DNA from 2 places in the Streptosporangium sp. NBC_01810 genome. Region 1 is predicted to be linked to the other one. Evidence: riboswitches for the same ligand, from Rfam matches in the RefSeq annotation. Region 1 holds a riboswitch; the other holds the start of a gene.
The links. A riboswitch is a leader RNA that binds a small molecule or an ion and turns the genes downstream of it on or off. The one in region 1 is predicted to bind cobalamin.
Positions count from the first base shown of each region.

Region 2: another riboswitch for cobalamin. It lies ahead of metE (5-methyltetrahydropteroyltriglutamate--homocysteine S-methyltransferase); the one in region 1 lies ahead of OIE13_RS17195 (CbtB domain-containing protein).

Region 1 covers NZ_CP109070.1:3,992,868-3,996,112, forward strand. Annotated here, with positions in the region: gene OIE13_RS17185 (magnesium chelatase subunit D family protein) at 1-842, opposite strand, end outside; gene OIE13_RS17190 (CbtA family protein) at 892-1,617, opposite strand; gene OIE13_RS17195 (CbtB domain-containing protein) at 1,628-1,816, opposite strand; adenosylcobalamin (AdoCbl) riboswitch at 1,820-1,966, opposite strand; gene cobF (precorrin-6A synthase (deacetylating)) at 2,217-2,981, opposite strand; gene OIE13_RS17205 (ATP-binding protein) at 3,166-3,245, opposite strand, start outside.
Region 2 covers NZ_CP109070.1:1,611,490-1,614,734, forward strand. Annotated here, with positions in the region: gene OIE13_RS07490 (EamA family transporter) at 33-959, shown strand; gene OIE13_RS07495 (nitroreductase family deazaflavin-dependent oxidoreductase) at 1,132-1,500, opposite strand; cobalamin riboswitch at 1,561-1,819, shown strand; gene metE (5-methyltetrahydropteroyltriglutamate--homocysteine S-methyltransferase) at 1,958-3,245, shown strand, end outside.

The DNA.
Region 1 (3,245 bases):
GTGACCAGATCGGCCCTGAGCCCGTCCACCTCGAAGGCCGCGCACACCGCCGCGATCTGGCGCAGCCGGGCGTCGGGCAGCACGACCTTCGGGACCCGCTCCCTGGCCTCGGCGATCCGCCGTGCCAGGTCCGCCTCCTGTCCCGCCCACCCGGCGGCGAACCCGGCGGGATCGGCGTCGAAGGCCAGGCGGCGCCGTACGACCTCGGCCCGCTCGTCCGGATTCCTGGACGCCCGCACCTCGACGGTCAGCCCGAACCGGTCCAGAAGCTGTGGCCGCAGCTCGCCCTCCTCGGGGTTCATCGTGCCGACCAGCAGGAACCGCGCCGCGTGCCGTACCGAGACCGACTCGCGCTCGACGAAGCAGGTGCCGAGCGCGGCAGCGTCGAGCAGCAGGTCCACGAGATGGTCGTGCAGCAGGTTGACCTCGTCGACGTAGAGGACACCCCGATGCGCGGCGGCGAGCAGGCCGGGTTCGAACGCTCTGACCCCCTCGGTGAGCGCGCGCTCGATGTCGAGCGCGCCGACCAGCCGGTCCTCCGACGCGCCGACGGGCAACTCCACCAGCGCGGCCGGACGCTCCTGCCCACTCTCGCCCGCGCCGTGCGGGCCGTCGGGGCAGGCCGGATCCGGCTCGGCCGGGTCGCAGGAGAAGCGGCAGCCGGCGATCACCTTGACCGCGGGGAGCTGTGCGGCGAGCGCGCGGACGATCGTGGACTTGGCGGTCCCCTTCTCCCCTCGGACCAGCACACCACCCACCCGTGGGGAGACCGCGTTGAGTGTCAGCGCGAGCTTGAGGTCGTCGAGACCGACGACGGCACTGAACGGATAGGCACCGATCACGAGGTTTCTTTCTGCGAGATCCTGTTGACGTACCCGACCCGCCGAACGTTCAGTTCGGGGCCACCGCGAGCGCGTCGCGGCGGACGGCGCGTTGGACGGCGACGCCGTACAGGACGCCGATGGCCGACCAGAGCACGAGTTGCGTGCCGAGGGAGGACACCCGGAAGTCCCACAGCAACTGGGCGGGGAAGCCGTCGGGCACCTCGTTGATCGTCGGCAGCACGAACAGGGTGACGATGACGGGGACCAGGAAGCCGGCCGCGCCGGCGAGCCAGGGCCGGGCCGGCAGCCTGCGGGCGCAGGCCACACCCAGCGCCACGGACAGCAGGCCGATGGCGACCAGGACCAGGTACAGCGTGGTCCGGCTGCCGATGGTGTCCGGATCACCGACGGCGGGCGGGTTGGCCGGGTACTTGACGAACGGCACCAGCACGATCGCGACGAACGCGGTGGCGGCCATCGTCGCGGCCAGCACCACGTCGGAACGGGGTCCGATCCGGCCGCGCAGCCCGGCGAAGACGAGGGAGAAGATGCCTCCCACGGACATGCCGTACAGGGCCAGGGCGAGGAAGAGCCCGGCCTGCTGGCCGGACCGGCTGACCAGCGCCTCCTCCCCGTGGGAGTGCCCGGCCGCGGTCTGGGCGTGCGCGGCGGCCTCTTCGAGCGCGATGGCCTGGTCGATGTTCGGCTCGCCGAGCAGGTAGGCGAACACGGCGGCGATCAGCCCGGCGACCAGCCCGACGAGCAGGCCGCGGAGCAGCAGGGTACGTATCACGACGCGCGGCCTAGTGGCAGGGAACGCCGAGTAGGTGGCGCCCGTCGTGCATGAGTTCGTGCAGATAGTCGCCCGCCTGCGACACGACCCCCTGGTCGAAGGTGACCAGGTAGGCCACCAGCAGGAGCAGCGGAACCGCCACGAGCCAGCGGGCCAGGTGGGAGAGGGGAACGGGCTGTGAAACGGACAGCTCACGCATGAGCAGCCTCCTTGGGGATGACGCGTCCCGACAGATGAGGACGCGGCGGCCAAGTAACCTGGCTCCCGGAACTCGCGTTCCGGATACAGTGGCGCGACCGCACCGGCTTCTCACCGGACTTCCCTCGGACCACCGCGAAATCGTCCGAAATGTAACTCTTTTTGTAGTGGATAGTCAACATAAGGTGATTCATTGCGGCATGCCGGATCCGGTTCCGTCTGCCGATCCGGCCGTCACGACCCGCTCACCGGCCCGGGATGGACGAGGTTTCTGGAGGTGAGCCTCTTCTTCGCGAGCCATACGACCGTGACGGCGACGGCGGACCGAGAAAGCCGGTGCGATCGGCCTCCGGACACCGGCCGGACGCGCGGCGGCCTCCGGAGGCCGCCGCGGCAGGTGCTCAGCGGGACACCCTGCGGAGCAGGTAGGTGTCCATGATCCAGCCCTTGCGCGCCCGCGCCTCGGCACGCAGCTCGCGGATGCGGTCGGCGACCTCGGACACCGGTCCGGCGACCAGGATCTCGTCCGGGGTGCCGATGTAGGCGCCCCAGTAGATGTCGAAGTCGTCGCCCAGATCGGCGCCCAGATCGGCGAAGGCACAGTGGGCGTCCAGCATGACGACGACGTCGTCGGCCGAGGGCCCCTCCTCGGCGAGACGCCGGCCGGTGGTGATGTGCACCGGCCGGGCGACCCGGGTCAGGCTGACGCGATGCCGGGCGGTGAGTGCGGACACGCTGCTGACACCGGGAATCACCTCGTGCTCGAACCGGACCGAGCCCCGCTGGTGGATCTCCTCGACGATGGCCAGGGTGCTGTCGTACAGGCCAGGATCCCCCCACACCAGGAAGGCACCCGTCTGCCCCTCGTCGAGCTCGTCACGGATGAACCGCTCGCAGATGTCGGCGCGGCGCGAGCGCCAGTCCTCGACCGCGGGGGCGTAGGCGGGGGTGGTCCGGTCACGCTCGGGGTCACCGGCCTCGACGATCCGGTACGGCGGGCGGGCGTGCGCGTCGACGAGGTCGTGCCGCAACTGGACGAGGTCATGCTTGGCCTCACCCTTGTCCAGGACGAAGAACACGTCGGTACGGGCGATGGCCTTGACCGCCTGGAGGGTGAGATGGTCGGGATCACCGGCACCGATGCCGATGATGAGGATTCGCTTCACCTGCCAGAGTCTGCCCGTACCGCTTCGAGACTCGCCACAGGGGGCCGCCCCGGCGGATGTCCACCCCATCCACCCGCACGGCCGCCGCGTCCATGTGCTGTCCCGCAACGGCGCCTCAGCCACCGGAGAGCTGCGGATGAACACCTTCGACGCCGGTCACGCCTCCGGGAACAACCCCGCATGATCAGCCGTCGCCGCCCAGGCCGGGCGAGGGCGTGGCGAGCTGGAACCAGACGCTCGTGCTTCCGGGGGATCGGTGGAAGC
Region 2 (3,245 bases), 2.4 Mb from region 1:
ATATAGCTTCCAGAGAAGCTATATTGCCTTCTATGGAAGCTAATTTTCGCTGGGCGTTGGTCACGGCGATGGCGCCGATCACCTGGGGGACGACCTACTTCGTCACCCACCAGTTCCTCCCGCCCGGCTACCCCCTGTACGGGGCGGCCATCAGGGCGCTGCCCGCGGGACTCCTGCTCCTCCTCATCAGCAGAAGGCTTCCTTACGGGGCGTGGTGGTGGAAATCCCTGGTCCTCGGAACTCTCAACATGAGCGCGTTCTTCGCGTTGATCTACCTGGCGGCTCAGCTGCTTCCGACGAGCATCGCCTCGACGATCATGGCGACGTCGCCCGTCGTGATGATGCTCCTGGCCTGGTCGCTGCTCTCGGAGCGCCCGCGGATCCTGCACCTGGCCGGAGCCGGCGTCGGCATCGCGGGGGTGTGCCTCATGCTGTTCACCGGCGCGGCCGCCGTCGACGCCCTCGGCGTGCTCGCGTCCGTCGCGGCCATGGTGATGTCGTCGGTCGGCTACGTGCTGGCCAAGAGATGGAACGAGGATGTCGACGTGCTGTCGTCGACCTCGTGGCAGCTCATCGCCGGGGGAGTCGTCCTGCTGCCCTTCGCCGTCGCGGTGGAGGGCCCGCCGCCGAGCCTGGACGGACCTGCGATCCTCGGGTTCGGTTATGTCAGCGTCGTCGCGACGGCTCTCGCCTTCGCCGCCTGGTTCGCCGGACTACGGCACCTGTCGGCGGGAACGGTGGGACTCGTCGGGTTGCTGAGCCCGGTGACCGGGGTGCTGATCGGTACGACGATCGCCGGAGAGGCGCTCACCGCGCAACAGTTCTGCGGGCTGATGCTGGCACTCCTCGGCATCCTCCTCGGGCAGCCCGTCGCGGCCCGCCTCGTCGCGATCAGGCGGCAACGACGCCGGGCAAGGCCGGCAGGGCCTGCCCGGCGTCGAGAACGAATCAGCCGCTGACAGTGCCGTGTGGCCACGGACTTCGACTCCGACTCCGACGGCGCTCGGTCGGCGCCCTCCTGAGCGCGGATCCGACGGCACCCGGTCGGTCTCTCATCCCGGTCACGCTAGGCGATCAGGATCGGCCCCCGCACTCCGATATCGAGCCAGGCCGATGGCACCTGGAATATCGTCAGCCTGCGGCCAGGTCCATGCGGAGGAACTCGGTGATGCGGAGCAGCCTCGGTGGGCGTGGCACCTCATCGGAGAGAGCCTGGAACGCCTCGTCTTTCCCGACGAGGCGTGGGGCGGCGAGTTCCACCTCCCTCCCGTCGACCCGGAGCCGCGCCCCGTCGGCCGCCAAGATGTTCTGCACCCAGTCCGAGCGCGATCCATACACCAGAACGAACAGGTAGCCGCCGTCGACGGGGTGCGTATCGAGCGGCGTGCGGTACGTCGTGCCAGAGGTGCGACCGACGTGAGTCAGCACCGGCCATGTCCCGCTCGCGATCGCGCGAGGGTTGAACACCCGCTTGTTCACGTGCCCCCACCACTTCGGCATCGGCATCGGGGTCTTGGCGGGGCCGATCGCTCCCCTGTCACCTGGGGGAACCGAATGCGTCTAGGCTGGACCCGCAGTCGGTTCGCCCTGCCCTCCAGGCAGGCGCGTCGTAAGAGGGAACCCGGTGCGGCCGGCGCTCGCCTGTTTGGCTCGCGAGCTCGCCAATTCCGGGACTGCCCCGCAGCGGTGAGTGGGAACGACCGCCGTCAAACGCACTGGGTCCGAGTACCGGACCGGGGAAGCGACGGCCAGTAGATGCCCGGGCGAAATCCCGGGCGTGCCCGCGAGTCCGAAGACCTGCCACTGCCCGCGTGCGACCACGCACGCGGTGACTTCGGTGACCTCGAGGGCGGGTCGGCGCTGCGAGCGGGCACCAGATCAGGGTGCTCGCCGGTCAGCCGTTCCTTCGCGCCCATGAGAGCACCGGGGTTCTCCATGACTCGCGAAGGAGAGTTTCGTGGCTGAGACTTCCGCCACCCCCGCATCACTCGCCACCGTCCACGGCTATCCACGCCAGGGGCCGGACCGCGAGCTGAAGAAGGCGATCGAGGGCTACTGGGCGGGCCGCGTCACCGCCGATGAGCTGCATGACACCGCGGCCCGGCTGCGCCGCGACAACTGGCGGCACCTGGCCGGTGCCGGCGTGCGGGAGGTCCCCACCGGCGACTTCTCACTGTACGACCACGTGCTGGACACCACCGTCATGGTCGGCGCCATCCCTGAACGTCACCGGGCCGCCGTCGAAGCAGACGCCCTGGACGGCTACTTCGCCATGGCGCGCGGCACCCAGGCCGTCGCTCCGCTGGAGATGACCAAGTGGTTCGACACCAATTACCACTACCTGGTGCCGGAACTGGGGGCGGACACCGTCTTCACCGCCGATCCGGCCAAGCAGGTCGGCGAGCTGCGTGAGGCTCTCGCACAGGGGCACAGCCCGCGTCCGGTGCTGGTCGGCCCGGTGACGTACCTGCTGCTGGCCAAGCCCGCGCCCGGCATGGACCCCGGCTTCGACCCGACCACCCTGCTGGACCGGCTGCTGCCGGTCTACGTGCAGGTGCTCACCGCCCTGCGCGCGGCGGGCGCCGAGTGGGTGCAGCTGGACGAGCCCGCCCTGGTACAGGACCGCGACCAGGCCGTGCTGGACGCCGCGGCCCGCGCCTACCGGGAGCTCGGCTCCCTGACCTACCGGCCGAAGATCCTGGTCGCCAGTTACTTCGACCGGCTGGGAGAGGCGCTGCCGGTTCTGGCCGAGGCGCCGATCGAGGGACTGGGCCTGGACTTCACCGGCCCGGCCGCGGCGAACCTGAACGACCTGGCCAGGGTGGGCGGGGTTGTCGGCAAGCGTCTGATCGCGGGCGTCGTGGACGGCCGCAACGTGTGGATCAACGACCTGGAAAGGTCACTGTCCACCCTGGCCACCCTGCTCGGCCTGACCGACCGGGTGGACGTGGCGGCCTCCTGCTCGCTGCTGCACGTCCCGCTGGATGTCGCGCTCGAGCACGGGGTGGATCCGCAGGTCGGCCGCTGGCTTGCCTTCGCCCGGCAGAAGACGGCCGAGATCGTCACCCTGGCCAGGGCACTGAGCGAGGGCACCGGCGCCATCGCCGGGCAACTGGCCGCCAACCGGGCCGATCTCGCCTCGCGGGCGGCCTCGGCGCTCACCCACGACTCCGCCGTACGGGCCCGTAGCGCGGCGGTCACCCCGGCCGACGCACGCCGCTCCCAGCCCTATCCCGAGCGGGCCG